2 regions of the Streptomyces sp. NPDC004266 genome follow, and region 1 is predicted to be linked to the other one. Evidence: predicted binding sites of a transcription regulator. Region 1 holds the regulator's gene; the other holds the start of a gene.
What was found. Region 1 encodes HrcA, which represses chaperone genes, less so after heat shock. Its sites were predicted from a motif close to TTNGCACTCNGNNNNNCNGAGTGCNAA; they were not measured.
Positions count from the first base shown of each region.

Region 2: groES (co-chaperone GroES) is a predicted target of HrcA. The motif match lies at 10,713-10,739, and genes of this name have one in related genera.

Region 1 is NZ_JBIAMM010000001.1:215,511-230,705, forward strand. Features, by position in the region: gene rpsT (30S ribosomal protein S20) at 716-982, opposite strand; gene lepA (translation elongation factor 4) at 1,168-3,033, shown strand; gene ACFYUZ_RS00910 (AMP-dependent synthetase/ligase) at 3,255-5,132, shown strand; gene hemW (radical SAM family heme chaperone HemW) at 5,180-6,412, shown strand; gene ACFYUZ_RS00920 (peptidoglycan-binding protein) at 6,611-6,946, opposite strand; gene ACFYUZ_RS00925 (DUF3097 domain-containing protein) at 7,197-8,003, opposite strand; gene ACFYUZ_RS00930 (MBL fold metallo-hydrolase) at 8,083-8,811, opposite strand; gene hrcA (heat-inducible transcriptional repressor HrcA) at 8,961-9,980, shown strand; gene dnaJ (molecular chaperone DnaJ) at 9,981-11,120, shown strand; gene ACFYUZ_RS00945 (nitronate monooxygenase) at 11,400-12,491, shown strand; gene ACFYUZ_RS00950 (16S rRNA (uracil(1498)-N(3))-methyltransferase) at 12,488-13,231, shown strand; gene ACFYUZ_RS00955 (hypothetical protein) at 13,228-13,578, opposite strand; gene ACFYUZ_RS00960 (ATP-binding protein) at 13,647-14,942, shown strand; gene ACFYUZ_RS00965 (tetratricopeptide repeat protein) at 14,939-15,195, shown strand, end outside.
Region 2 is NZ_JBIAMM010000003.1:87,892-103,086, forward strand. Features, by position in the region: gene ACFYUZ_RS08315 (ABC transporter substrate-binding protein) at 9-1,325, shown strand; gene ACFYUZ_RS08320 (carbohydrate ABC transporter permease) at 1,330-2,238, shown strand; gene ACFYUZ_RS08325 (carbohydrate ABC transporter permease) at 2,235-3,089, shown strand; gene ACFYUZ_RS08330 (hydroxyacid dehydrogenase) at 3,108-4,127, shown strand; gene ACFYUZ_RS08335 (hypothetical protein) at 4,145-7,741, opposite strand; gene ACFYUZ_RS08340 (ester cyclase) at 7,794-8,492, shown strand; gene groL (chaperonin GroEL) at 8,557-10,185, opposite strand; gene groES (co-chaperone GroES) at 10,305-10,613, opposite strand; gene ACFYUZ_RS08355 (hypothetical protein) at 10,760-10,999, opposite strand; gene ACFYUZ_RS08360 (polysaccharide deacetylase family protein) at 10,996-11,946, opposite strand; gene ACFYUZ_RS08365 (SAM-dependent methyltransferase) at 12,047-13,237, shown strand; gene ACFYUZ_RS08370 (hypothetical protein) at 13,176-13,841, opposite strand; gene ACFYUZ_RS08375 (RNA polymerase sigma factor) at 13,987-15,192, opposite strand.

The DNA of each region.
Region 1 (15,195 bases):
CCGGCTCCCGCCGGGCGCGCGGCGTCCGGTAGTCCCGCGGTGGCTTGGCGCCACCGGTTCCGGGTCCCGCCGGATGCACAGGGGCTGGTAGCCCTGCGTCGGCTTCGCGCCGTGGGCTCCGGGGCCCGTGGGGTAGGCGGGGCCTGGCAGCCGGGTGGTGGCTCTGCGCCGCAGACCTCGTGCTGCCGGGGGCGCTGCGGCTGGTTTCGTGGCGCTGCCCTCGGGGCCCGCCGAGTACACAGGGGCGGGCAGCCCTGTAGTGGCTTCGCGCCACCGGTTCCGGCTCCCGCCGGGCGCGCGGTACCCGGTAGTCCCGCGGTGGCTTCGCGGTGCCGGTTCCGACCCTGCCGGGCACGCGGTACCCGGTAGCCCTGCGGTGGCTTCGTGCCACCGGTCCCGGGTGTCGCCGGGCGCGCGGTGCCTGGCGCTCCTGCGGTGGCTTCGCGCCACCGGTCGTGGGTTCCGCCGGGCGCGCGGTGCCTGGCGGTCCTGTGGTGGCTTCGGGCTCGTGGGGTCTTCGTGGTGGCTCGTTCGGGGTCGGCCGGGTACGGCGAAGGCCCCGGCGCTCCTGGGGAAGGAGGCGGCGGGGCCTTCGGCGTTGGTGCGGGTGGGCTCGCACACGCGTGGCGAACGCGTCCGCGTGCGAGTCCTGGGTGGCCGGGCGGGAGCGGGGTAGAGGGCCCGCTGGTTCCCGTACGGCCGATCACATCAGAGCTCAGCCCTGGAGGGAGGCAACCTTGAGCGCCAGAGCCGACTTCTTGTTGGCGGCGGCGTTCTTGTGGATGACACCCTTCGAGACAGCCTTGTCGAGCTGACGCGAGGCGGCGCGAGTGGCAACGGTGGCCTTCTCGAGGTCGCCGGCGGCGACAGCCTCACGGGCCTTGCGGATCGCGGTCTTGAGCGAGGACTTGACGGCCTTGTTGCGCAGGCGCGCCTTCTCGTTCGTCTTGTTCCGCTTGATCTGGGACTTGATGTTCGCCACGAAAAGAGCCTTTACAGGTTCGATGTTCCTTCTGGACGCGCCCCGCAGCTGAGAGGGCATGCGAGACACGGCTGTCCACACTATCAGCCACCCTCGGGGCCGCCCAAACCGGGCGCCGGGCGCCGGGCATGGGACCATGGTCTCTACGTATCCGTTCTGAACATCGCCCGAGACGAGATCCCTGCGTGCCCGCGACTCCTACCAACGTGCCCGAGCCGAGCCGTACCGACCCGGCTCTGATCCGCAACTTCTGCATCATCGCGCACATCGACCACGGCAAGTCCACGCTTGCCGACCGGATGCTCCAGCTGACCGGTGTGGTCGACCAGCGGCAGATGCGTGCCCAGTATCTCGACCGCATGGACATCGAGCGGGAGCGGGGCATCACGATCAAGTCCCAGGCGGTCCGGCTGCCGTGGGCGCCGACCGAGGGGCCGGCCCAGGGCAACACGCACATCCTGAACATGATCGACACCCCCGGGCACGTCGACTTCACCTATGAGGTCTCGCGCTCGCTGGCCGCCTGCGAGGGCACGATCCTGCTCGTGGACGCGGCACAGGGCATCGAGGCGCAGACCCTCGCGAACCTGTACCTCGCGATGGAGAACGACCTCACGATCGTCCCGGTCCTCAACAAGATCGACCTGCCGGCCGCCCAGCCCGAGAAGTTCGCCGACGAGCTGGCCAACCTCATCGGCTGCCAGCCGGAGGACGTCCTCAAGGTCTCCGCGAAGACGGGCATGGGCGTCGAGGCGCTGCTCGACCGCGTCGTGCAGGACATCCCGGCCCCGGTCGGCGTCGCCGACGCGCCCGCCCGCGCGATGATCTTCGACTCCGTGTACGACTCGTACCGGGGCGTCGTGACCTATGTGCGTGTCGTCGACGGACAGCTCAACAAGCGCGAGCGCATCCGGATGATGTCGACCGGCGCCACCCACGAGCTCCTGGAGATCGGCGTCTCCTCGCCCGAGATGACCTCGTCCGACGGTCTCGGCGTCGGCGAGGTGGGCTACCTCATCACCGGTGTGAAGGACGTCCGCCAGTCCAAGGTCGGTGACACGATCACCTCCCTGAACCAGGGTGCCACCGAACCCCTCGGCGGTTACAAGGACCCGAAGCCGATGGTCTTCTCGGGCCTCTACCCGCTGGACGGCTCGGAGTACCCGGACCTCCGCGAGGCCCTCGACAAGCTCCAGCTCAACGACGCCGCGCTGGTCTACGAGCCGGAGACCTCCGCCGCCCTCGGCTTCGGCTTCCGCGTCGGCTTCCTCGGCCTCCTCCACCTCGACGTGATCCGTGAGCGGCTGGAGCGCGAGTTCGGGCTCGACCTGATCGCCACCGCCCCCAACGTGGTCTACCGCGTGGTCATGGAGGACGGCAGCGAGCACACGGTCACGAACCCGAGCGAGTTCCCCGAGGGCAAGATCAGCGACGTGTTCGAGCCCGTCGTGCGCGCCACGATCCTCGCCCCGAGCGAGTTCATCGGCGCGATCATGGAGCTCTGCCAGACCCGTCGCGGCACCCTGATCGGCATGGACTACCTCTCCGAGGACCGGGTCGAGATCCGCTACACCCTGCCCCTCGCCGAGATCGTCTTCGACTTCTTCGACCAGCTGAAGTCCAAGACGCGCGGTTACGCCTCCCTCGACTACGAGCCCACCGGCGAGCAGGCCTCCAGCCTGGTCAAGGTCGACATCCTGCTGCACGGCGACAAGGTGGACGCCTTCTCGGCCGTCACCCACAAGGACGCCGCGTACGCCTACGGTGTCCGGCTCGTCGCGAAGCTGCGCGAGCTCATCCCCCGGCAGGCCTTCGAGGTGCCGATCCAGGCCGCCATCGGCTCCCGGGTCATCGCCCGCGAGACCATCCGCGCCATCCGGAAGGACGTCCTCGCCAAGTGCTACGGCGGTGACATCTCCCGTAAGCGGAAGCTGCTGGAGAAGCAGAAGGAAGGCAAGAAGCGCATGAAGATGGTCGGCTCGGTGGAGGTGCCGCAGGAGGCCTTCATCGCCGTCCTGTCGAGCGACGAGTCCTCCGGCAAGAAGAAGTAGTCGGGGCGTCCGCAGTAGCTGCCCCGTGCAACGAACGGGCCCACGCGCCAGGTGCGCGTGGGCCCGTTCGCCGTAGCCCGGGTGGGCCCGTTCGTTATGAAGCGACGCCCTGCAGGGCCTTACGCGCCGGTCCTCGGGCCTTTACTCTGATCCCGGCTCGAAGGTTACTCGCCAGTTAGTTACGAACCACCAGCAGGCACCGCCGCCGCCCGGAGGACGTCGTGAGCGACACACAGACCCAGATCGAGAACCGGCCGCCCTCCGTGGCGACCCTCTTCCTTGAGCGCGTCGAGCGGACCCCGGACGCGGAGGCCTACCGCTACCCGGTCCCCGCCGCCTCCGGCGCCGGCCCGGACGACTGGAAGTCGCTCAGCTGGGGGCAGGCCGCCGAGCGGGTCTACGCGATCGCCGCCGGCCTCGTCGACCTCGGCGTCCAGGCCGAGGAGCGCGTCGCCCTCGCCTCCTCCACCCGGGTGGAGTGGATCCTCTCCGACCTCGGCGTGATGTGCGCGGGCGCCGCGACCACCACGGTCTACCCGCAGACCAACGCCGAGGAGTCGGCGTTCATCCTCTCCGACTCCGAGTCGAGGGTCCTCATCGCCGAGGACGCGGCCCAGCTGGCCAAGGCCGTCGAGCGCCGCGCCGAGCTGCCGAACCTCCACCACGTGGTCGTCATCGACGCCACCGGCGTGGAGAGCGACGGCGAGTTCGTCCTCACGCTCGCCGAGCTCGAGGCGCGGGGCAAGGCCCATCTGGTGGAGCACCCCGAGGCGGTCAAGGAGCGGGTCGCGGCGATCACCTCCACGCAGCTCGCCACCCTCATCTACACCTCCGGCACCACCGGCCGCCCCAAGGGCGTCCGCCTCCCGCACGACAACTGGTCGTACATGGCCAAGGCCATCGCCGCCACCGGCCTCGTCACCCAGGACGACGTCCAGTACCTGTGGCTGCCGCTCGCCCACGTCTTCGGCAAGGTCCTCACCTCGGGCCAGATCGAGGTCGGTCACGTCACCGCCGTCGACGGCCGCGTCGACAAGATCATCGAGAACCTGCCGGTCGTCCAGCCGACCTACATGGCGGCCGTGCCCCGCATCTTCGAGAAGGTCTACAACGGGGTCGCGGCCAAGGCCCGCGCGGGCGGCGGCGCCAAGTACAAGATCTTCCAGTGGGCGGCCGACGTCGCCCGCGAGTACGCCAAGGCCACCCAGGACAACTTCCGCCGCACCGGCACCGCCTCCGCGCCCTTCGGCCTCTCCGCGAAGCACAAGGTCGCCGACGCGCTCGTCTACGCCAAGATCCGCGAGGCCTTCGGCGGCAACCTGCGCGCCTGCGTCTCCGGCTCGGCCGCCCTCGCCCCCGAGATCGGCTACTTCTTCGCCGGCGCCGGCATCCACATCCTGGAGGGCTACGGCCTCACCGAGTCCTCCGCCGCCTCCTTCGTCAACCCGGGCGAGGCCTACCGCACCGGCACCGTCGGCAAGCCGCTCCCCGGCACCGAGGTCCGGATCGCCGACGACGGCGAGATCCTGCTGCGCGGCCCCGGCATCATGGAGGGCTACCACGGCCTGCCGGAGAAGACCTCCGAGGTCCTGGAGTCCGACGGCTGGTTCCACACCGGCGACATCGGCGAGCTGTCCGCCGACGGCTACCTCCGGATCACCGACCGGAAGAAGGACCTGATCAAGACGTCCGGCGGCAAGTACATCGCGCCGGCCGAGGTCGAGGGCCAGTTCAAGGCCGTCTGCCCGTTCGTCTCGAACATCCTCGTCCACGGCGCCGACCGGAACTTCTGCACCGCCCTCATCGCCCTCGACGAGCCCTCCCTCCTCGGCTGGGCCGCCGAGCACGACCTCGGTGGCAAGTCGTACGCGGAGGTCGTCGCCGACCCGCGGACCGAGAAGCTGATCCAGGGCTACGTCGACCGGCTCAACGAGGGCCTCCAGCGCTGGCAGACGATCAAGAAGTTCCGTCTGCTGCCGCGCGACCTCGACATCGAGCACGGCGAGCTCACCCCGTCCCTGAAGCTGAAGCGGCCGGTCGTCGAGCGGGAGTACAAGGACCTCATCGAGGAGATGTACGCGGGGTCGCGGGAGGCCTGAGCGACGACGCGGGACCTTCACCCGGGCAGTACGGGACAATGGGGCTCATGCCTTCCGTACTGCCCGATGGTGAGTCCGTTCCCGACGACGGGGCGCTGCCCCCGCACGCCCTCGAAGGGGCCGGGGAGCGGCCGCTCGGGTTCTACCTGCACGTGCCGTACTGCGCGACCCGCTGCGGCTACTGCGACTTCAACACGTACACGGCGAGCGAGCTGCGCGGTACGGGCGGGGTGCTCGCCTCCCGCGACAACTACGCCGACCAGGTCGTCGAGGAGATCCGCCTCGCCCGGAAGGTCCTCGGCGACGACCCCCGGCCCGTGCGGACCGTCTTCGTCGGCGGCGGCACCCCGACGCTCCTCGCCGCCGGGGACCTCGTGCGGATGCTCGGCGCCGTCCGGGACGAGTTCGGGCTCGCGGACGACGCCGAGGTGACGACGGAGGCGAATCCGGAGTCCGTGGACCCCGCCTATCTCGCCGAGCTGCGGGAGGGGGGTTTCAACCGGATCTCCTTCGGCATGCAGAGCGCCCGGCAGCACGTCCTGAAGATCCTCGACCGCACGCACACCCCGGGGCGGCCCGAGGCGTGCGTCGGCGAGGCGCGGGCCGCCGGGTTCGAGCACGTCAACCTCGACCTCATCTACGGCACGCCCGGCGAGTCCGACGACGACTGGCGGGCCTCGCTGGAAGCGGCGATCGGCGCCGGCCCCGACCACGTGAGCGCCTACGCCCTGATCGTCGAGGAGGGCACGCAGCTCGCCCGGCGCATCCGGCGCGGCGAGGTGCCCATGACCGACGACGACGTCCACGCCGACCGCTACCTGATCGCGGACGCGGCCTTCGAGGAGGCGGGCTTCTCCTGGTACGAGGTGTCCAACTGGGCCACCTCCGAGGCCGGACGCTGCCTCCACAACGAGCTGTACTGGCGCGGCGCCGACTGGTGGGGGGCCGGCCCGGGGGCGCACTCGCACGTGGGCGGCGTCCGCTGGTGGAACGTGAAGCACCCCGGCGCGTACGCGGCGGCGCTGGCGGAGGGCCGGTCGCCCGGCGCCGGCCGGGAGATCCTCGCGGAGGAGGACCGGCGGGTGGAGCGGATCCTCCTGGAGCTGCGGCTGCGGGAGGGCGTCGAGCTGTCGATCCTCAAGCCGGCGGGACTCGCGGCGTCGCGGAAGGCGCTGGGGGAGGAGCTGCTCGACCCCGCGTCGTACGAGGCGGGGCGGGCGGTCCTGACGCTGCGGGGACGGCTGCTGGCGGACGCGGTGGTGCGGGACCTGGTGGATTAGGACGCCAGGACCAGGACCAGGACCAGGGCCAGGGCCACGGCCTGTCCGGCGGATCAGGGCCCGGACAGGGCCCAGGGGGCGAAGAGAGCCTCGCGGAGGTGGGCCCGGCGTGCCCCGGGGCCCCTGCCCGGCGTGCCCCGGGCGCCGGGCGTGCCCCCGCCCGGCGTGCCCCCGGGGCGGTGGGCACGCCCGGGGGTGTCAGTGGCTCGGCAGGTAGCGGTAGCAGTAGTTCGCCGTCTCCGGGTTGTACGCCCGCAGGGTCTCCAGCATCTTGTCGCCGGTGTTGGGCCCGACGATGCCGTCCGCCTGGGAGTCACCCAGCTTCCAGCGCTGGAAGGCGACCACGCCCCACTGCGTCCGCTCGCCCCAGATGCCGTCCTCGGCCAGGGTGACGGGGTAGGCGTTGGCCCAGTTCACCGCGATCTGGACGCACTTCACGCCCTCGCCCTGGCTGCCGTACGAGAGGTAGGGGGCGCCCGGGCGGGCACTGGCGGTGCCCGCCAGGCCCGTCACGGCGACAGCGGTGGCGGACACGAGCAGTGCGGCCCTCGTGAATGCGGGGTGGGAGAACACGGATTCCTCCGGATGACGTGACGGTGGCGGCGCGGCGGAAGGGCGGCGCCGGTGAGGACTCCGCCACGCTCGCACGGCCCCGTCCGGCGTGGCGCGGATCCGTAGTCCCGAGACGCCGGGACACCCCTGTCCCGGGACGTCGGTCCGCGTGCGGGTCGAGGGCCCGGGGCCCGGGGAGGCTGCTCCCCGGGGCCGCGCACCGCCGCCCGCGCTACGGTGCCGTCACGAAGTCGATCAGTTCCTCCACCCGGCCCAGCAGCTCCGGCTCCAGGTCCTTGTAGGAGTGGACGCGCTTGAGGATCGCCTGCCAGACCGCGCCCGTGTTGTCCGAGGGCCAGCCGAGGGCGCGGCAGACGCCCGTCTTCCAGTCCTGGCCGCGGGGGACCGCCGGCCAGGCCGGGATGCCCAGGGAGGACGGTTTCACCGCCTCCCAGACGTCGATGTACGGGTGGCCGACGACCAGGACGTCCGGTGAGGTCACCTGCGCGGCGATCCTCGACTCCTTCGAGCCCGGGACCAGGTGGTCCACCAGGACGCCGAGCCGGGCGTCCGGCCCCGGGGCGAACTCCGCGACGATCGCCGGCAGGTCGTCGACGCCCTCCAGGTACTCCACGACCACGCCCTCGATCCGCAGGTCGTCGCCCCAGACCCGCTCCACGAGCTCCGCGTCGTGGCGGCCTTCGACGTAGATCCGGCCCGCACGTGCCACGCGCGCGCGTGCGCCCGGGACCGCGATCGAGCCGGAGGCCGTGCGGGTGGGGCGCACCGGTCCGCCCGACGCCGGGCGGACCAGGGTCACGACCTTGCCCTCCAGGAGGAAGCCGCGCGGTTCCAGCGGGAAGACCCGGTGCTTGCCGAAGCGGTCCTCCAGGGTCACGGTGCCCGCCTCGCAGCGGATCACCGCCCCGCAGAAGCCCGTGGCGACCTCCTCGACGACCAGGTCGCGCTCCGCCGGGATCTCCGGGACGGGCGCCGACTTCTTCCAGGGCGGCGTCAGGTCCGGGTTGTAGCTACGCATGGGCTCAGTTCCGTCTCCTCCGTGGACGCGCGGCCGAGGCGGCGTCAGATCCTGGACGCGGCCACGCATTCGGGCGACGTTATGCCACGCCGAAGCGGCGTGCCAGTTCATCGCGCTGCGCCCGGACGAACGCGGCGTCCACCACCGCCCCGTGCCCCGGCACGTACGCCGCCTCCTCGCCGCCCAGGGCGAGCAGCCGGTCCAGGGCGTCGGGCCAGCGGGACGGGATCGCGTCCGGGCCGGCCTGCGGCTCGCCCGACTCCTCCACCAGGTCGCCGCAGAAGACGATCTCGCGCGGGCCCGGGACGCAGAGCGCCAGGTCGTGGCCCGTGTGGCCGGGGCCCACGTTCGCCAGGAGGACCTGGCGGCCGCCCAGGTCGAGCGTCCACTCGCCCGTGACCAGGTGCCGGGGGGCCACCAGGACGTCCGCCGCCTCCCTCGCCGCCCGCGGATCGACCCCCTGCCGTACCGCGTCCCCGTACAGCTCCTCCCGGGCCCTGGCGCCGTTCATGAGGTCGTCCGAGCCCACCGCGCCGAAGACCTCCGCCCCGGCGAAGGCCGCCGTGCCGAGGACGTGGTCGAAGTGGGGGTGGCTGAGTGCGATGTGCGTCACCTTTCGGCCGCCCGTGAGCGCCGCCACCTGTGCGCGCAGCTCGGCGCCCTCCGCGAGCGTGGACCCCGTGTCGTACAGCAGGACCGCCCGTGTGCCCAGGACCAGCCCCACCGTGGCGTCCCAGCCGGGCAGCCGTCGCCGGCCCACCCCGTCCTCGAGACGCTCCCATCCGTACGCTTCCCAATCCGTCTCCATGAGGCGACGCTAACCGGTGCGGGCGCCGCCTCCTTGCCAGGAGCGATGCCCGCCGCCGTACACTGACCGGGGGATCGCTGGCACTCGGACAGGGCGAGTGCCAAAAGCGGAGCAACCGGAACGACGTCGACAGCTGGAGGTGCGCCACGATGCTCAGCGAACGCAGGCTCGAGGTCCTGCGTGCCATCGTCCAGGACTACGTCGGGACGGAGGAGCCGGTCGGCTCCAAGGCGCTCACCGAGCGCCACAAGCTCGGCGTGTCGCCCGCCACCGTGCGCAACGACATGGCCGTCCTGGAGGACGAGGGGTACATCGCCCAGCCCCACACGAGCGCCGGGCGCATCCCCACCGACAAGGGCTACCGGCTCTTCGTCGACCGGCTCGCCGGCGTCAAGCCGCTGTCGACGCCCGAGCGGCGGGCCATCCACAACTTCCTCGACGGAGCCGTCGACCTCGACGACGTCGTCGGGCGTACGGTACGACTGCTCGCCCAGCTGACCCGCCAGGTCGCCGTCGTCCAGTACCCCTCGCTGACCCGCTCGACCGTCCGGCACGTGGAGCTGCTCTCGCTGGCCCCCGCCCGCCTGATGCTCGTCCTCATCACGGACACCGGCCGGGTCGAGCAGCGCGTCGTCGACTGCCCCGCGCCCTTCGGCGAGACCTCGCTCGCCGACCTGCGGGCCCGGCTCAACAGCCGGGTCGTCGGCCGCCGGTTCGCCGACGTGCCGCAGCTGGTGCAGGACCTCCCCGAGTCCTTCGAGGAGGCCGAGGACCGCGCCACGGTCTCCACCGTGCTCGCGACCCTCCTCGAAACCCTCGTCGAGGAGCACGAGGAGCGGCTGATGATCGGCGGCACCGCCAATCTCGCCCGCTTCGGACACGACTTCCCCCTGATGATCAGGCCCGTCCTGGAAGCCCTGGAGGAGCAGGTCGTGCTCCTCAAGCTGCTCGGCGAGGCCAAGGAATCGGGCATGACCGTACGCATCGGGCACGAGAACGCCCACGAGGGGCTGAGCTCCACGTCCGTCGTCTCGGTCGGCTACGGTTCGGGCGGCGAGGCAGTCGCCAAACTCGGCGTGGTCGGACCGACCCGCATGGACTACCCCGGAACGATGGGAGCGGTACGCGCAGTGGCACGTTACGTCGGACAGATCCTGGCGGAGTCGTAAGTGGCCACGGACTACTACGCCGTACTCGGCGTGCGCCGCGACGCGTCCCAGGACGAGATCAAGAAGGCCTTCCGGAGGCTCGCGCGCGAGCTGCACCCGGACGTCAATCCCGATCCGAAGACGCAAGAGCGCTTCAAGGAGATCAACGCCGCCTACGAGGTCCTCTCGGACCCGCAGAAGAAGCAGGTCTACGACCTCGGCGGCGACCCGCTCTCGGCCTCCGGCGGCGCCGGTGCGGGCGGCGGCTTCGGAGCGGGTGGCTTCGGCAACTTCTCCGACATCATGGACGCCTTCTTCGGCACGGCCTCGCAGCGCGGCCCGCGCTCGCGCACCCGCCGCGGCCAGGACGCCATGATCCGCCTGGAGATCGACCTCAACGAGGCGGCCTTCGGCACCACCAAGGACATCCAGGTCGACACGGCCGTCGTCTGCACCACCTGTTCGGGTGAGGGCGCCGCGCCCGGCACCTCCGCGCAGACCTGTGACATGTGCCGCGGCCGCGGCGAGGTCTCCCAGGTCACGCGGTCCTTCCTCGGCCAGGTCATGACCTCCCGCCCCTGCCCGCAGTGCCAGGGCTTCGGCACGGTCGTGCCCACCCCGTGCCCCGAGTGCGCCGGCGACGGGCGGGTGCGGTCCCGCCGCACGCTCACGGTCAAGATCCCGGCCGGTGTCGACAACGGCACCCGCATCCAGCTCGCGGGCGAGGGCGAGGTCGGCCCCGGCGGCGGTCCCGCCGGCGACCTGTACGTCGAGATCCACGAGACCCCGCACGAGGTCTTCCAGCGGCGCGGCGACGACCTGCACTGCACGGTCACCATCCCGATGACGGCGGGCGCGCTCGGCACCAAGGTGCCGCTGCAGACCCTCGACGGCGTCGAGGAGATCGACATCCGGCCGGGCACGCAGTCCGGCCAGTCGATCCCGCTGCACGGGCGCGGCGTCACGCACCTGCGGGGCAACGGCCGCGGCGACCTGATCGTGCACGTCGAGGTGACGACCCCGAGCAAGCTCGACGCGGAGCAGGAGCGCCTCCTGCGCGAACTGGCCAAGCTGCGCGGCGAGGAGCGGCCCACGGGGCAGTTCCAGCCGGGGCAGCAGGGGTTGTTCTCGCGGCTCAAGGACGCGTTCAACGGGCGGTAGGCGCTCGGCCGGGGGTTCCGGGGGTCGTCCCCCGGGTCGGCACGGTCAGCCGGGGCAGCAGGGGTTGTTCTCGCGGCTCAAGGACGCGTTCAACGGGCGGTAGGCGCTCGGCCGGGGGTTCCGGGGGTCGTCCCCCGGGTCGGCACGGTCAGCCGGGGCAGCAGGGGTTGTTCTCGCGGCTCAAGGACGCGTTCGACGGGCGGTAGGCCTGAGGAAGGGGCGGCACTCCGGTGCCGCCCCTTTTCCTACCGCTCCGTACGGGCATGACACGATGCCCGTATGTCCACCACCGCACTGAACGATCTCTCTCGGTTCCCGATCGTGCAGGCCCCCATGGCGGGTGGCGCCTCCTGTCCCGAGCTCGTCGGAGCCGTCTGCGAGGCCGGGGCGCTCGGCTTCCTCGCCGCCGGGTACAAGACGGCCGGAGGCCTGTACCAGGAGATCAAGCGGGTGCGCGGGCTCACCGCGCGCCCCTTCGGGGTCAACCTCTTCATGCCGCAGGACGGGCGGCCCGCCGACCCCGCCGCCGTCGAGGTCTACCGCCACCAGCTCGCGGGCGAGGCCACCTGGTACGACACCCCCCTCGGCGAGACCGACGACTCCCGCGACGACGCCTACGACGCCAAGCTGGCCATCCTCCTGGAGGACCCGGTCCCCGTCGTCTCCTTCACCTTCGGCTGTCCGGCGAAGGAGACCTTCCACGCCTTCGACCGCGTCGGCACGTACACGATCGTCACCGTCACCTCCGCCGACGAGGCCCTCGCCGCGCAGCGGGCCGGCGCCGACGCCGTCTGCGTCCAGGGCGTCGAGGCCGGCGGACACCAGGGCACGTACCGCGACGACCCGTCCGACGAGGGCGCTCCCGGGACCGGGCTCCTCACCCTCGTCACCCAGGTCCGGGAGGCCGTCGCGCTGCCGATCGTCGCCGCCGGCGGCATCATGCGCGGTGCGCAGATCGCGGCCGTCCTCGCCGCCGGGGCCGACGCCGCCCAGCTCGGCACCGCCTTCCTCCCCTGCCCCGAGTCGGGCGCCCACCCGCTGCACAAGCAGGCCCTGACGGACCCGCTCTTCACCCGGACCGCCCTCACCCGGGCCTTCTCGGGGCGCCCGGCACGCGGCCTCGTCAACCGCTTCATGCGCGAGCACGGGCCGTACGCCCCCGCCGCCTACCCCGAGATCCACCACCTCACCGCCCCGCTCCGCAAGGCCGCCGCTGCCGCCGGCGACGCCCAGGGCATGGCCCTGTGGGCCGGCCAGGGCCACCGCCTCGCCCGGGAGCTCCCCGCCGGGCAGCTGGTCGAGGTGCTGGCCGCCGAACTCGACACCGCCCTCTCCGACCTTTCCGGGCTCGCCCCCAGGAGCGCCTCATGACCGCACCCGTCTTCGTCGTCGACACCGTCCCCGGTGCCGGGAGTTTCCTCCTGGACGGGCCCGAGGGGCGGCACGCCGTCTCCGTGAAGCGGCTGCGCGCCGGGGAGGAGCTGGTCCTCGCCGACGGGCGGGGCCGCTGGGCCGAGTGCGTGGTGGTCTCCGCCGAGGGCAGGGACGAGCTCACCGTGCGGGTCGACGAGGTCCACGAGGACCCCGAGGAGGAGCCGCGCGTCACCGTCGTCCAGGCCCTTCCCAAGGGGGACCGGGGCGAACTCGCCGTCGAGACCATGACGGAGACCGGCGTGGACGGGATCGTGCCCTGGGCCGCCTCCCGCTGCATCACGCAGTGGAAGGGGGACCGGGGCCTCAAGGCGCTCGGCAAGTGGCGGTCCACCGCGCGCGAGGCCGGCAAGCAGTCGCGCCGGACCCGCTTCCCCGAGGTCGCCGACCTCATGACGACCAAGCAGGTCGCCGCCCTCCTCGCGGACGCCGACTTCGCGGCCGTCCTGCACGAGGACCGCGACCACCCCAGCGGGACGCTCGCCACCGCCGAACTCCCGGCCAAGGGCTCGATCGTGCTCGTCGTCGGCCCCGAGGGCGGGGTCTCCCCGGACGAGCTCGCCGCCTTCGAGGCCGCCGGGGCGAAGCCCTACCGCCTCGGCCGCAGCGTCCTGCGCACCTCCACGGCCGGCACGGCGGCGACGGCCCTGGTCCTGGGGCGCACGGGCCGCTGGAGCTAGTCCGAACCCGTCAAGGCGTCGAAGAGCGGCCAGGCGTCCACTTCCCGTACGCCGTTCTCGTACGGGAGGAGGCCGCGGGCCGCCGCCAGGTCGAGGAGCCGGCGGACCACGCCCGGCTCGTTCAGGTTGAGGTGCCCGCCGGCGGCGGCCACCTCGCCCGCGCCGTACGGGAAACCCGCCGTGACGCGGCCCGGACCGCTCTCGAACACCAGCCTGAGCAGGGCGTTGCGGGATTCGGCCCGGCGCAGCGTGACATAGGTGCGGCAACCGGGATGGGTGTGGCCGACGTTCCACAGCCAGACCCGGCCGTCCACCGTCAGCCGGCGCGGTGCGCGGGCACGTCTCATGGACCGCAGCCTACGAGGGCGGGCCACCCGCTGGACGGGGGACGGGGTGACTTTTCTAGGCTGGCCCCATGGCCGACGAGTCCCCCCTCATCCGCAGTCTGCGCGCCGCCGTGGCCGCCGCCCCCGGTGACGTTCCCCTGCGCCTCCACTTCGCCGAGCTCCTCCTCGCGGAGGGCCGCAACGACGAGGCCGTCGCGGAGGCGGCCGTCGCGCTCCAGCACGCGCCCGGCGACGCGGACGCCCGCGCGCTGATGGTCCGGGCGATGGGGATGCCGACGGCGCCCGCACCCGAGGTGCCGGTCGCGCCCGCGCCCGAGGTGTCGGTCGCGCCCGTACGCGAAGAGCCCGCGCAGCCCCCGGCCGTCCCCTCCTTCGACTGGGACGCCGCCGAGCAGCAGGTCCAGGACCTCGTCGGTCCCCGGTTCCTGGACGACCCGCAGGCAGACGGCGCCGGCGGGACCGCCGGGGACGCCGCCGCATGGGACGTCGACGCCCCCGGCGCCGTGCGCCTCGCCGACGTCGGCGGCATGGACGAGGTCAAGGAGCGACTGGAGGCCGCCTTCCTCGCGCCCCTGCGCAACCCCGAACTGCGCAGGCTGTACGGCAAGTCGCTCCGCGGCGGCCTCCTCCTCTACGGCCCGCCCGGCTGCGGCAAGACCTTCGTCGCGCGGGCCGTCGCGGGCGAGCTCGGCGCGAACTTCCTCACCGTCTCGCTCTCCGACGTCCTCGACATGTGGATCGGGGCCTCCGAGAAGAACATCCACGACATCTTCGAGACCGCCCGCCGCCAGGCGCCCTGCGTCGTCTTCCTCGACGAGCTGGACGCCCTCGGCGCCAAGCGCTCGCGCACCCACCACAGCGGCCTGCGCAACGTCGTCAACCAGCTCCTCACCGAGCTCGACGGCATCGCGAGCGGCGCCGGCAACGAGGGCGTCTTCGTCCTCGCCGCCACCAACGTGCCCTGGGACGTGGACATCGCGCTGCGCCGCCCGGGCCGCCTCGACCGCACGCTGCTCGTGCTGCCGCCGGACGCCGCCGCCCGGGAGGCGATCCTCCGCTACCACCTGCGGGAGCGCCCCATCGAGGCCGTCGACCTCGGCAGACTCGTCAAGGCCACCGAGGACTTCTCCGGCGCGGACCTCGCGCACGTCTGCGAGACGGCCGCCGAGGCCGCGCTCCTCGACTCCGCCCGCACCGGCTCCGTCCGCCTGATCACCACCAAGGACCTGCTCGGCGCGGCCCGGCAGATCAAGCCGTCCACGGAGCCGTGGTTCGCCGCGGCCCGCAACGTCGCCATGTTCGCCAACGAGGGCGGCCTGTACGACGACCTCCTCGCCCACCTCAAGCGGAAGCGCAAGCTGTGACCGCCTCCTCCACCGCGCTCGCCCGCGCCGAGGCGCTCTACGAGACCGGGCGGTACGCGCAGGCCGGCGAGCTCGTCGCCCGGCACCTGGCGACCGAGCCGGAGGACTCCCAGGCGCTCCTCCTGCTCGCCCGCTGCCACCACCGGGCCGGCGACGGGGCCGCCGCGCTCACCGCCGTCGACCAGGCGCTGAGGGGCGAGCCCGAGCTGCTCGGGGGCTGGCTGATGCGGGTCCACATCCTGCTCGCCGCCCG
Region 2 (15,195 bases), on a different contig from region 1:
GCCGTGCCGTGACCCGTACTTGGAGCAGAACGTCCCGCGTCATAGCCGGCACCGCCACCGCCCTGGCCGTCCTCACGGCCTGCGGCGGCGGCGGTGACGACACCGCAAGCAAGCCGAACGGGCCCGTGACCATCACCTTCTGGGGCTGGGCCAAGGGCTCCAAGGACGTCGTGGACGCCTTCAACGCCTCCCACACCGACATCCAGGTGAAGTTCGAGGAGATCCCCTCCGGCACCGCCGGCGGCTACGCCAAGATCTCCAACGCCGTGAAGGCGGGCAACGCCCCCGACCTGGTCTCCATCGAGTACGCCTCGCTCCCCGAGTTCGTGAGCTCCGGCGCCCTCCAGGACATCGGCGACCAGTTCACCGAGGCCGACCGCGCCAAGCTCCTCCCGCAGTCCGTCGAGCTCACCACCCTCGGCGGGAAGTCCTGGGCCGTCCCCTTCGACGCCGCCCCGCAGGCCTTCTTCTACCGCAAGGACCTCTTCGCCACGTACAAGCTCCAGGTCCCCACCACCTGGGACGCGTTCAAGAAGACCGCCGAACAGGTCAAGAAGGCCGACGCCAAGGCCCGCATCGCGACCTTCTTCCCCGACGACCCCACCACCTTCGAGGCCATGGCCTGGCAGGCCGGCGCCCAGTGGTTCAAGGCCGAGAACGACACCTGGAAGATCGACACCACCGACCCGGCCACCACCAAGGTCACCGCCTACTGGCAGGGCCTCCTCGACGCCGACCTCGTCCACAAGGACGCCTCCTTCAGCCCCGAATGGGTCGGCTCCCTCAAGAACGGCACCACCATCGGCTACCTCGGCGCCTCCTGGGGCGCGGGCGTCCTCAAGGGCAACGCCCCCGAGCTGAGCGGCAAGTGGGCCGTCGCCCCCGTCCCCACCTGGGACGGCAAGCCCGCCAGCGGCATGCTCGGCGGCACCTCCTTCGCCGTCACCAAGGACAGCAGGCAGAAGGCCGCCGCCGTCGCCTTCGCCGAATGGATGTCCACCACCGAGGCGGGCGTGAAGGCCCGGATCGCCTCCGGCACCTCCTCCGCCTTCCCCGCCGCCGCGGCCCTGCGCCCGGTCGCCAAGAAGGCCTTCGACGCCGGCTACTACGGCGGCCAGGACATCTACGCCCTCTTCGAGTCCGCCGGAGCCTCCATCAACCCCCACTGGTCCTGGGGCCCGACCACCGGCACCACCAACACCGCGATCAAGGACCGGTTCGGCAAGATCGCCCGGGGCGGCCCGTCCATCGCCGACGCCGTCAAGGCCGGCCACGACGCCACCGTCGCCGAACTCACCAAGCGCGGCCTGAAGGTCGAGGGCTGACCCGGTGAAGGCCCGCACCCGCGCCGCCACGCTCCTGCTGACCCCCTTCTTCGTCCTGTTCACCGCGGTGATGGTGGTGCCGATCGGATACGCGGTCTGGCTCAGCCTCTTCACCGAGAAGCAGTCCGGACTGGGATTCGGCGGCACCGAGACCGTCTTCACCGGACTCGACAACTACACCGCGGCGCTGGGTGACCGGGCCTTCCTCGAAGGCTTCGGCGTCCTGCTCGGGTACTGCCTGCTCTACATCCCCCTGCTGCTCGCCGGAGCCCTCGGCCTCGCCCTCCTGCTCGACTCGGCGCTCGCCCGCGCCCGCCGCTTCTTCCAGCTCGCGCTCTTCCTGCCGCACGCCGTCCCCGGCATCATCGCCGCCCTGATCTGGGTCTACCTCTACACGCCCCAGCTCAGCCCGGTCGTGCAGGCCATGGACGCCGGAGGCGTCGGCTTCGACTTCTTCTCCCCCGAGGGCACCCTGCCCTCCGTCGTCAACATCGCCCTGTGGGAGTGGCTCGGCTACAACATGGTCATCTTCTACGCCGCCCTCCAGGCCATCGACCGCTCCGTCCTCGAAGCCGCCACCGTCGACGGCGCGAGCGCCTGGCGCATCGCCTTCGCCATCAAGGTCCCGCTCGTCAAGGCCTCGCTCGCGATGGTCGGCCTCTTCACGATCATCGGCTCCCTCCAGCTCTTCACCGAGCCCCTCATCCTCAACAAGGGCACCGGCTCCGCCGTCACCTCCACCTGGACGCCGAACATGTACGCCTACACCGCGGCCTTCGACCGCAACGACTACGGACTCGCCGCCGCGGCCTCCGTGCTCCTCGCCCTGACGGCGGCGCTGCTCTCCTTCGCGGTGACCCGGCTGACCGGCCGCCGCAAGGCGGGCACGGCCCGGAAGGAGAAGACCGCGTGAGCCGGCCCCGCACCCCCGGCCGATGGCTCTCGAAGGCGGCCGTCAACGGCGCCCTCGTGCTCGCCGTCGTCTACATGCTCTTCCCTCTGGTCTGGCTGCTCACCGCCGCCACCAAGGACGCCGGCGGCCTCCTCGCCGGAGACGCCTTCTCCTTCGAGGGCTTCGACCTCGGCGGCAACCTCTCCCGGCTCGCCGCGTACAACGACGGCGTCTACTTCCACTGGTACGCCAACAGCCTCCTCTACGCGGGAATCGGCGCCCTCGCCTGCTCCCTCATCAGCGTCGCCGCCGGATACGCCTTCCACGTCTACGACTTCCGCGGCAAGGAGAAGCTCTTCGGCCTCGTCCTCCTGGGCGTGCTCGTCCCCACCACCGCGCTCGCCCTGCCGATGTACCTCCTGGCCAGCGAGATCGGGATCGTCAACACCTACTGGGCCGTCCTGATCCCCGTCCTCGTCAACCCCTTCGGCGTCTACCTCTCCCGGGTCTTCTGCGCCGGCTACATCCCCGACGAGGCCCTGGAGGCCGCCCGTATCGACGGGGCCGGCGAGATGCGCGTCTTCTGGTCCATCGGCCTGCGCATGGTCATGCCCGGCTTCGTGACCGTCTTCCTCTTCCAGTTCACCGCCGTCTGGAACAACTTCTTCCTCCCCCTGGTGATGCTCTCGGACCAGAAGCTCTACCCGCTGAGCCTCGGCCTGTACGCGTGGAACAGCAACGCCCACGCCGAACCCGACTTCTACCCCCTCGTCGTCACCGGATCCCTGCTCGCCGTCGTCCCCCTCGTCGTCGCCTTCGTCTCCCTCCAGCGCCACTGGAAGGCCGGTCTGACGGCCGGCAGCGTCAAGTGAGGAAGGCCTGTGACCACCATGCACCCCGCCACTGACCACCGCCCGACGCTCCTGCTCGCGATGGGCCCCGGAGTCGACGAACGCCTCCTCACGCCCGGCCACCGCACCCTCCTGTCACGGCTCGCGCACACCGACCCCCACCTGGTCGCCCACGACCTCACCGCCCCCGGCCCCCGGGTCGCCGCCGCGCTCGCCGAGGCCGAGATCCTCCTGACCTGCTGGGGAGCGACCCCGCTCACGGCGGAGGTCCTGGCACGGGCCCCACGGCTCAAGGCCGTCGTCCACGCGGCGGGCTCCGTCAAGCACCACATCACCGACGCCTGCTGGGAACGCGGCCTGCGCGTCACCTCGGCCGCCGCCGCCAACGCGCTGCCCGTCGCGGAGTACACGCTGGCGGCCATCCTCTTCGCCGGAAAACAGGTCCTCCGCTCGGCCCAGCGGTACGCCGAACTGCGCACCGACCACGCCTGGCTGGAGGAGTCCACCACCTGGGGCAACCACCGCCGCACGATCGGCGTCGTCGGCGCCTCCCGCATCGGCCGCCGGGTCCTCGAACTCCTCCGCCCCTTCGACTTCGAGATCCTGCTGTACGACCCGTACGTGACGGCCGCGCCGCCCGGCACCGAACTCGTCGGCCTCGACGAACTCTGCGCCCGCAGCACGATCGTCTCGGTGCACGCGCCGCAACTCCCCTCCACGCACCACATGATCGGCGCGGCGCAGCTGGCGGCGATGCCGGACGGGGTGACCCTGATCAACACGGCGCGGGGCTCCCTGATCGACGAGGAGGCCCTCCTCCCCCACCTGGTCTCGGGCCGCCTCCACGCGATCCTCGACGTGACGGACCCGGAACTCCCCCCGCCCGACTCCCCGCTCTGGACCCTCCCGAACGTCCTCCTCACCCCCCACGTCGCCGGCTCCCTCGGCAATGAACTCCACCGCATGGCGGACCAGGCGATCGAGGAGGTGGCGCGCTACGCCCTCGGCAAGCCGTTCGCGGAGGAGGTGCGGGCCTCGGACCTCCAGCGCTCGGCGTAACGGCCTTCCGGGCCCCCTCAGGACGCGCCGGGGGTCCGGACCCGCTCCGCAGAACCGGGCAGGCACGTCTCGGCGACCAGGAGAGCAGCGGCGGGCTCGAGATGGAGGACGTCGCCGAGGAGGTCCTGGAGGTCGTGCTGCCGAAGGAGCCGCGCGAGCAGCACCCGCCCGCGTGCGGGATCGACGACCCGTACCAGTCTGCCGAGCCCGAACGGCATCCCGCCGACGCCCTCCGTGTCGTCGGGCAGTCCCCTGGACCGGATCTCGGCAGCCGCCCTGTCGCGCTCCCCGGCCTCAGCAAGGGCCATGACGAGTGTGATCCACACGTGGAGGACGCCGTCCTCGTCCGGGAGGGACCGGACGAAGCCGCGCGCGCGGTCGTACGCGCCCGCCGCCACGAGGCCGTGAACGGTCTGCGTGAGGAGCACGGAGGTCATCCAGTGGGACGTGTCCGTCGCACGGGCGGCGATGTCCGCGAGCAGGGCGTCCCCCTGCTCCTCCGCTCCCAGCGCGAAGAAGGCGCGGACGATGCCCGGGACGGCCGTGAAGGCGTAGGGGCCCGGTTCGTAGTGGAGCAGCCCTTCGTCCAGACAGGTTCCGGCCCGCTCCGCCTCCCCCGCCTTCGCCCAGGCCGCCGCGGCCGCGGTCCAGGCGGCGACCCGCTCGTGCGCGGGGCCGACGCGCCGTGCGTACGACTCCGCCGCCGCCGGGTCCCCGTGATCGGCGGCCCCCTCGGCCAGGACGCTCCACAGGTGCTCCCGCTCGGCCTCCTCCAGGGCTTCCGCGACCGCCTCGGCCTGCGCGAACTGTCCTCGGCGGGAGAGGCGCCGCACCGAGTTCGCCACCGCCGCGTAGGTCGAGGGCAGAAGCGTGAGCCCCCTCAGCGCGGTGCGGACACGGTCGTACTCCCCGAGCAGCACCAGGGCTTCGACCGCCGGAGCCGCGCGGACCTTCCAGCCGATGGGGTCGGGTCCGTCCTCGTCGAGACTCTCCGCCAGCTGCATCCAGCCCTCGAAACCGCGCAGCAGATCACGGGCCGGATCGACGAAGCCCTCCTCCGCCAGCGCGAGCGCCGCATGGAACAGGTCGAGGCTCCCGGGCCGGGAATCCGCCCTGACCCCGGACTCCACCTCCGCCACGAGCTCCGCCGCCGCGGCGACGTCCTCGGGCCGCCCACCGCCGTCGAGGCAGCCCGCCACCACACCGCGTACCAGTGCGAATCCACCCTTGCCGTACGGCACGTCGATCGCGAGGTCACGCGCTCGGCACAGGTCGCCGGAGCGTGCCAGCGCCTCGACGACGACACCCAGCGGTTCCCGGGACAACGTGACGAACGGGGCGCACCCCCGCGCGAGGGCCTCCGCCCGGTCGAACTCGCCCGCCTCCGCCAGCGCCTCCACCACGATGCGCAGGGCACGCTCCCTCTCGCCGATGTCCTCGATGGACCGGGCGAGCTCCCCGGCGGCCGCGGGATCGGCGGCGAGACCGGTCACGACCTCACGCAGCGCGGCCCCCCTGGCCTCCGAGTCCTCGATATCCTCGGCGAGCGCGCGAGCCCGGTCCCCCTGCCCGGCGGCCACCAGAGCGGCGACCACATCGCGCAGCGACCAGCCGCGCTGCTCCGGTTCGTCGAACAGCTCCGCAGCCGCCACCGCCCGACCGTACTCACCGCCCTCCGCCAACGCTCCGACCACACCGACGAGAACGGGTGACGGGCGCACCGCCGCGTCCACGCGGTCCAGGATCCCGGCCGCCCGCCCGTCACCGGCCCGCAGCAGGGCCGAGGCGATGTGGGCCAACGGCAGGATCTCGCCTTCGGGCCCCGCCTCCTCCGCGAGCCGCAGGGCCCCCTCGACGTCCCCCCGCCCCACGCGTCCCGCGGCGGCCGTGGCCAGCAGCAACGCCCGTGCCGTCGCGTCCTCTTCGGCCCGGCTGAGGGCGACGATCCGGTCGCACGCGCCCGCCGCCCCCACACCGGTACGGGACACCTCGCAGAGCAGCTCCGCCCTCCTCCACGGGTGCTCCACCAGACGAGCGGTCTCGACGGCCTCGTCGTGCAGGCCGACGCGGGCCCAGCCACGGGCGACCGCTTCGAGCGACCGCTCCCGCTCGTCGTCGAACGCGTTGTCGCACAGGATCGCGGCGTCCCGCGCGGCGGCCAGCAGGGCGGCGGCGTCGGACGGGTGCCCGGCGTCGTGGAGCTGCTCCGCCGTGTCCACCAGCGCCCGTGCCCGCCAGTCGTCACTGACGATGCTGCGGGCGAGACCCTCCGCCCGGTGGAAACGGCCCAGCTTGGCCCAGGCCCACGGCAGCGTCGGCGGGATCCGGTCGCTCCGGCCCACGAGCTCCTCGCGGGCCATCACGAGACGCAGGACGTCGAGGAGGTCGGGCACGCCCGCGTCGACGAGAGCGGCTTCCGTCGTCTCGATCTCCGTCAGGGCCGCCCGGTCGCCGCCCGTCGCGGCGAGGAGCCGGTCGCGCCGGGGCCGGTCCAGCGCGCACCCCACCATCCGCTCCAGGTCACCGCACGCCCGCAGCACGGGGAACCAGCCGCGCAGCAGGTACGCGGGAGTGTCCTCCGGCCAACCCCGGGACCTCCACTTCTCCGCCCACGTGTGCACGAGGTCCCGGTACCGGCCCAGTTCCCGCGGCCCGACCATCTCCGTCGCCAGGTTCTGCAGCTCCTCGTGGGCGAGGAGGTACGCGTCACCGACCCGTGCGAACGTGCGGCCGGCGCTCGTGCGCAGGAGGTCCCTGACCTCGTAGGGATCCTCCCCGGTCAGCTCCGCGAGGTCGTCCGCCGTGAGGCCGCCGCCCGCGGCCGTGAGGAGACCGAGCAGGTCGCTCGGGAGTCCCCGGGCGCTCCGCAGGCCCTTGAGCTCGCGCTCCGCCTCGGAGCGGACGACGCGGGCGGCCGGGGACGGGCTGAGGATCCGTACGGTCACGGAGGTCCGGAGCGGATGGTCCTCGGGGACGTCGGGCGGGAGCGGCGGGTTGAGGCGACCGGCGACGACGACCGGAAGGCCGTACGGGAGGAGGGCGGCGATCGAGTGGGCGTCGGGGCCCGTCGTCACGCCCCGGTCCTCGTCGAGGCCGTCGACGAGGAGGACGAGCCGCTCGCCGCGCTCGGCGCAGGCGCGGTTCGCCGCGTCGTACAGGCCCAGGAGGTGGGCCTCCCTGGTGGCGGGGGTGAGCAGCGCCGGCAGTCCCTGCCCGGCCAGTTCGGCGAGCTGCTCCAGGACGACGTCCACGTACGCGGTGCTGTCGCTCTGGGCGGCCCAGCGGCCGGTGACGAGGAAGGGAACGATGCGTACGCCCGCCGGCGGATGGAGGGCGAACCACGCCATCAGGGCGGTCTTCCCGGCCCATGCGTCGGCACGCCACCACAGACAGCCCCGTCCCGTCAGGCAGAAGTCGGCGAGCTCCGCCAGTTCGGCTTCCCTGTCGACGAGTTCGGGCGGTGCGCCGATCGCGACCCGTTCGCGGTAAGCCGATCGGACCGGCGGCCACGCCCCGGTGCCGGGCACCACCACGTTGCCGTCGCCGATCACCACGTTCCCCGCGCCGTTGTCGACGCTGATCCCCCGCTCCACGTTCCCATGCTGCCAGGGCATCTCCCGCGCCCCGACCTAAACTGGAAAGGTCCTACCTGGGCCGGGAGGCGTCATGACATTCGTGCAGATCATCGACTGCAAGACGAGCCGGGTCGAGGACCTGAACCGGCTCATGGACCGGTGGGTCGAGCAGACCAAGGGCAAGCGGACCGCGACGCACAGCATCGTCGGCAAGGACCGTTCCGACGCCTCCCACGTCGTGGAGATCGTCGAGTTCCCCTCGTACGACGTGGCCATGCGGAATTCGCAGCTCCCCGAGACCGACCGGATCTTCCGCGAGATGGTCGCGCTCTGTGACGAGATGCCGACCTTCACCGACCTGGACGTGGTCCGGGACGAGCAGATGTACAAGGCGGCCTCCCGCCGGTTCTTCGAGCTGCTCTCGGAGCCGGGGGAGCTCCCGCCGCTGGACGAGGTGTTCGCCGAGGGGTACCACGACCACGATCCGAGCAACCCGACCGACACGGTCGGCATGGACGCGCTGCGGCGCGAGGCCGAGATGTGGCGGGCGGCGTTCGACTTCGGCTTCACCGTCGAGGACCAGATCGCCGACGGCGACCGGGTCTGCACGCGCTGGACCTGGAAGGGCACCCATGTCGGCGACTTCATGGGCATCCAGCCGACCGGGATGGAGGTGAGCATGACGGGGATGGTCGTCCACCGGTTCCGGGAGGACGGCAAGGCCGTCGAGGGCTGGTGGCAGTACGACATGCTCGGGCTCATGGGGCAGCTCGGCGCCGTGGAGCCGTAGGGAAGCGGTGAGGCCCGGTGCTCCCGCGACGGGAGCACCGGGCCTCAGCTGTCGGTCAGCCGCCTCAGTGGGAGTGGCCGTGACCGTGGCCGTGGCCGTGGTCCGCCGGCTCCTCTTCCTTCTTCTCCACCACGAGGGTCTCGGTGGTGAGGAGGAGGGAGGCGATCGAGGCGGCGTTCTCCAGGGCGGAGCGCGTCACCTTCACCGGGTCGATGACGCCGGCCTTGACCAGGTCGCCGTACTCGCCGGTGGCGGCGTTGAAGCCGTTGCCCTTCTCCAGCTCCGCCACCTTCGAGGTGATGACGTAGCCCTCGAGGCCGGCGTTCTCGGCGATCCAGCGCAGCGGCTCGACGGCGGCGCGGCGGACGACGGCGACACCGGTGGCCTCGTCGCCGGTCTTGTCGAGGTTGCCCTCGAGGACCTTGACGGCGTGGACGAGCGCGGAGCCACCACCGGAGACGATGCCCTCCTCGACCGCGGCGCGGGTCGCGGAGATGGCGTCCTCCAGGCGGTGCTTCTTCTCCTTCAGCTCCACCTCGGTGGCGGCGCCGACCTTGATGACGCAGACGCCGCCGGCGAGCTTCGCGAGGCGCTCCTGGAGCTTCTCGCGGTCCCAGTCGGAGTCCGTGGACTCGATCTCGGCCTTGATCTGGTTGACGCGGCCCGCGACGTCCTCGGAGTTGCCGCCACCGTCGACGATGGTGGTGTCGTCCTTGGTGATGGTCACGCGGCGGGCGGTGCCCAGCACGTCGAGACCGGCCTGGTCGAGCTTGAGGCCGACCTCCTCGGCGATGACGGTGGCGCCGGTGAGGGTGGCCATGTCGCCGAGCATCGCCTTGCGGCGGTCACCGAAGCCGGGGGCCTTGACGGCCACGGCGTTGAAGGTGCCACGGATCTTGTTGACGACGAGGGTGGAGAGGGCCTCGCCCTCGACGTCCTCGGCGATGATCAGGAGCGGCTTGCTGGCGCCGGCCTGGATGACCTTCTCCAGGATGGGCAGCAGGTCCTGGATCGAGGAGATCTTGCCCTGGTTGATCAGGATGTACGGGTCGTCGAGGACGGCCTCCATGCGCTCCTGGTCGGTCACCATGTACGGGGACAGGTAGCCCTTGTCGAAGGCCATGCCCTCGGTGAAGTCGAGCTCCAGGCCGAAGGTGTTGGACTCCTCGACGGTGATGACACCGTCCTTGCCGACCTTGTCCATCGCCTCGGCGATGAGCTCGCCGACCTGCTGGTCCTGCGCGGAGAGCGCGGCGACGGCGGCGATGTCGGACTTGTCCTCGATCGGGCGCGCGGTGGCGAGGAGCTCCTCGGAGACGGCCTTGACGGCGGCGTCGATGCCCTTCTTCAGGGCGGCCGGGGAGGCGCCGGCGGCGACGTTGCGCAGACCCTCGCGGACCAGGGCCTGGGCGAGCACGGTGGCGGTGGTGGTGCCGTCACCCGCGATGTCGTTGGTCTTGGTCGCCACCTCCTTCACGAGCTGGGCGCCGAGGTTCTCGTACGGGTCCTCGATCTCGACCTCGCGGGCGATCGTGACACCGTCGTTGGTGATGGTGGGGGCGCCGAACTTCTTGTCGATGACGACGTTGCGGCCCTTGGGGCCGATCGTCACCTTCACCGTGTCGGCAAGCTTGTTGACGCCGCGCTCAAGGGCGCGACGGGCGTCCTCGTCGAACTTCAGGATCTTCGCCATGGGAGCGGTTCAGCCCTCTCGGATTCGGGTGGAACGAACCGCGCCCCGGGGCGCCTGGGAAAGGGGCCTCGGGGCGCAGCTCAAAGCATCTGCTTCAGGTACTTCGGTACTTCGGAGAATTACTTCTCGACGATCGCGAGCACGTCGCGAGCCGAGAGGACGAGGTACTCCTCGCCGTTGTACTTCACCTCGGTGCCGCCGTACTTGCTGTACAGCACGATGTCGCCGGTCTTGACGTCGAGCGGCAGACGCTCGCCGTTCTCGAAGCGGCCCGGGCCCACGGCCAGGACGACGCCCTCCTGGGGCTTCTCCTTGGCGGTGTCCGGAATGACCAGGCCAGAGGCGGTGGTCTGCTCGGCGTCGAGCGGCTGGACCACGATGCGGTCCTCGAGCGGCTTGATGGCAACCTTGGAGCTGGTGGTCGTCACGATCCGACCTCCCCCTTCGGAGATCTCACGGGGTTAACTGTCTGAGGTGGCGACCAGGTGGATCCGTCGTCGCGGGTGCCGGACCTGCCCGTCGCTGTGTTGGCACTCTCCAGTGGGGAGTGCCAGAGCCGAGACTATGACCGCGATTAGCACTCGGTCAAGCGGAGTGCCAATTCATCGCTCCGTGGCGTGACCGCACGGGGCGCCCGGGCCCCTTCGCAGCGCTTCGCGTCCACCGCCGCCCGTGCGTGCCGGACCGGCGAGGGGCGGGGGTTCACCCGCTCCGCGGCCTTCCGGCCGAGCCGCTCGATCGGGTCGACCGAGGAGGCGCAGGCCGGGAGGGCGAGGAGCGCTCCGGTCACGGCGAGGGCGGCGACCCACCTCATACGTAGTCCTCGAGTTTCGCCACCGCGTACCCCTTGGACGTGATCACGTTCATCACACGGCGGATCATGTCCGGCATGGTGCCCTTCCAGTCCTCCTTGCCCCGGAAATGGGTGAGCACGATGTCGCCGGGGTGCAGGTCCCGGTCCCACTCGCGCCACTCCATGTGGTCGGGGAAGGCCTCGGCGGCCCAGAGCGGGACGGCCTTGACGCCGCAGCTCTTGGCGGCGCGCAGGGTGTCCTCGTTGTAGTTGCCGTACGGCGGGCGGAAGAGCGGGGGCCGCTTGCCGAACTGCTTCTGGATGACGTCCTGCATGCCGCAGATCTCGCGCTTCTGCTCGCCGTACGAGAGGGCGGGCAGGTAGCGGTGGTGGAGGGTGTGGTTGTGCAGGGAGACGCCGGACTCCTGCGACTTCTGCATCTTCGCGAAGTAGCCGTAGTCGTCCTTGACGACGTAGTCGCTGAGGAAGGCGCTGTAGGGGATGCGCAGTTCCTTCATCATCGCGAGCAGCCGGGGGTCCTTCTCCGCGCCGTCGTCGATCGTCAGGAAGACGACCTTCTGCTTGGTGGGCACGGTGGTGAAGACGGGCGGCAGCCCCTCGCCGTCCGTCTCGAAGCCCTTGCGGGTGGTGATCCTCGGTTTGACCGCGGGCGGGGCGGGGGCTTCGAGCGGGGGTTTGGCGAGGCCCCATTTCCTGGCGGCGAGCACGCGGGCGGCGCGCTTGGCGCGGACCCTCTCGACGTACGCGTCGAGGGCGCGGGCGGCCGGGGCCTGCTGCCCGGCGGCGGCGGGGGCGGGTGCGGGTGCGCCGCGCTCGGGTTCGGCACCGCCGGAGCAGGCCGTGGCGGCGGAGGCGAGGGCGGCCACGGCGAGCGCCGCCCCGAGCGTCCGGCGGGAGCGGTGCACACCTTTTGCCATCATCCAGTCCTTTTGTCGTACGAGCTGCATGGCGCCGCATCCTGTCAGCGCGAGGGCTCCTTCCGGGTCACGACACCGCCGTGCCGCGCCCACCGTCCCCCGGCCGGCCCACAGCCCCCCAGGGCCCAGAATGGGACGGGTGACCGACCTCGCCTCCTTCGCCGCCCTGCTCACCCCCGAGGGGCAGGCGCTCCTCGCCGCCCTGCGCGACTACGACCCCGCCCAGGAGCTGGCGGTCGCCTCCCGGCTGCGCCGCGACCACCCCGCCGAACTCGTCAGCGCGGCCCTCGGCCAGGCGCGGCTGCGGCAGCGGGCGGTGGCGAAGTTCGGCGCCGAGGACGCGTACCGGATGTACTTCACGCCCAACGGCGTCGAGCAGTCGACCCGCGCCTCGGTCGGCGCGTACCGGGCGGCGCGGCTGAAGGCGCTGGGCGTGGGCAGCGTCGCGGACCTCTGCTCCGGGATCGGCGGCGACGCGATCGCGCTGGCCCGCGCCGGGATCTCCGTCCTCGCCGTCGACCGGGACCCGCTGACCGCCGAGGCGGTCCGGGCCAACGCGGCGGCGCTCGGCCTCGCGGAGCTGATCGAGGTCCGGTGCGCGGACGTCACCGAGATCGACACCAGCCCGTACGACGCCGTCTTCGTCGACCCGGCGCGGCGCGGCGGCCGGGGCAGGATCTTCGACCCCGAGGCGTACTCCCCGCCGCTTTCCTGGGCGGTCGAGGCGGCCCGCAAGGCCCCGCGCGCCGCGCTCAAGATCGCCCCGGGGATCCCGCACGAGGCCGTGCCCGAGGAGGCCGAGGCCGAGTGGATCTCGGACGGCGGGGACGTCAAGGAGGCCGTGCTCTGGTTCGGCACGGAGCCGGGCGCCCGCCGGGCCACGCTGCTGCCCTCCGGGACCACCCTGACGGGCCGGGGGCTGCCGGACCCGGCGGTCCGCCCGGTCGGCCGCTATCTGTACGAGCCGGACGGCGCCGTGATCCGCGCGCACCTGGTCGCCGAGGTGGCCCAGGAGCTGGACGGCGGTCTGATCGACGAGACCATCGCGTACGTGACGGCGGACGCGCTCGTCCCCACGCCGTACGCCGCCGCGTACGAGATCACCGACGAACTCCCCTTCAACCTGAAGAAGTTGAAGGCGCTGCTGCGGGAGCGCGAGGTCGGCACCCTCACCGTGAAGAAGCGCGGCTCGGCGGTCGAACCCGAGGAGATCCGCCGCAAGGTGAAGCCGAAGGGCCCCAACGCCGCGACGGTGCTGCTCACTCGGGTCGCGGGAGCCCCGACGATGCTGATCGGCCGGCCCGCGGGCGGTGGGCGGTGAGCCGCACGGCGAAGCGGTAGTGGCCCACGGCCTTCGCCAGGCCGGTCAGCCCCGTGACCCAGAGGATCAGGGCGGCGCCCATGCCGTACGCGACCAGGCCGTAGCCGTCGTCCCGACCGGCGCCCGCCGGGACCGCGAAGCCCAGCCAGAGACCCGTCCCGCACATCGCGAAGGACAGCAGCAGCCAGCAGACGCTGAGGACGGGGGCGCGCAGCCGGGCGTCCGTCGGACCGTGCCGGTCGAGGGCCGCCCACAGCACGAGGCGCTCACGGACGGTCCGGTCGCGCCGCAGGCTACGGACGGTCAGCCAGACGGCCGGGACGAGGATCCCGATGCCGGGGACCGCCGCGAAGAGCCCGAGCATCGCCGTCATCGGGTCGACGAGCGGCGCGCCGATCGCGGTGAGCAGCACGCCGATCAGCGCCCAGCCCAGTTCGAGCAGGAGGAACCAGAGCAGGAACAGCGCGAGCCGCCCGCCGCCGAGCAGCCGCCTGCCGAGTTCGTCGAGCGCCAGCGCCCGGTCGGCGAGCCGTGCCTCCCGGTCGGGCCAGCTCCGGAGTTCGGCGGGCGGGGGCGGAGGAGGGAGCGGGGTGCGCGGGGACATGCCCAGCACCCTAAGGCGCGCCTCGCCGGAAGGGCCGGACGCCCCCTGGATCTCCTCGGCGCGGACCCCGCCGCCGCCGGCTCCCCCGCACCCGGCCCGGCTCCCCCGTACCCGGCCCGACTCGCCCACGCCCGGCCCGACTCCCCTACGCCCGGCCCGACTTCCGGGCCCGGCCCCGCAGCAGTTCCCGCTCGCTCTCGTTCCTCGTGAGCGCGGCCGCGCGTTCGAACTCCGCGCGGGCCTCCTCCGTCCGGCCGAGCCGGGCGAGCAGGTCGCCCCGGACGCTCGGGAGCAAGTGGTAGCGGGCGAGGGACGGTTCGCCGGCGAGGGCGTCGACGAGGGCCAGGGCCGCGGCGGGGCCCTCGGTCATCGACACGGCGACCGCGCGGTTCAGCTCGACCACCGGGGAGGGCGTGAGGGTGCCGAGCCGTCCGTAGAGCGCGGCGATGGTCGCCCAGTCCGTCTCCTCGTACGAGGCGGCCCGCGCGTGGCAGGCGGCGATCGCGGCCTGGAGGGCGTACGGCCCGTAGGCGCGGCCGTCCCCGGCGCGGGCGAGGGCGGCGTACCCGCGGCGCACGAGGAGCCGGTTCCAGCGGCTGCGGTTCTGTTCGGCGAGGAGCACCGGCAGCCCGTCGGGGCCGGTGCGGGCGGGGGTGCGGGAGGCCTGGAGTTCGAGGAGCGCGCAGAGGCCGTGCGCCTCGCCCTCCCCCGGCATCAGGGCGGCCAGGCCCCGGGCGAGCCGCAGGGCGTCCTCGCACAGGCCGGGGCGGAGCAGGTCGTCGCCGGCGGTCGCCGCGTACCCCTCGTTGAAGATCAGGTAGACGACCTCCAGGACGGAGCCGAGGCGGGCCGCCCGCTCCCGGCCGTACGGCACCTCGAACTCCACGCCCGTCCTCGCGAGCGTCCGCTTGGCGCGGGTGATCCGCGCCGCGACCGTCGCCTCGGGCACGAGGAACGCGCGGGCGATCTCGTCCGTCCGCAGACCGCCGACGAGCCGCAGCGTGAGCGCCGCGCGGGCGTCGGCGGAGAGCACCGGGTGGCAGGTGGTGAAGACGAGCCGGAGCACGTCGTCGTCGATGTCCCCGGGGCCGGACGGCTCGGGGTCGTACGACGCCTCGTCGAGCGTCCGGCCCACCTCGGCGAGCTTCCGGGCGTACGTCTCGCGGCGCCGCACGAGGTCGACGGCACGGTGCTTCGCGGCGGCCGTCAGCCAGGCTCCCGGGCTGTCCGGGACGCCCGACCGCGGCCACTGCTCCAGGGCGGAGACGAGCGCGTCCTGGGCGAGCTCCTCGGCGATGCCGACGTCCCGGACGATCCGCGTCACCGTGGCGATGATCCGCGCCGACTCCATCCG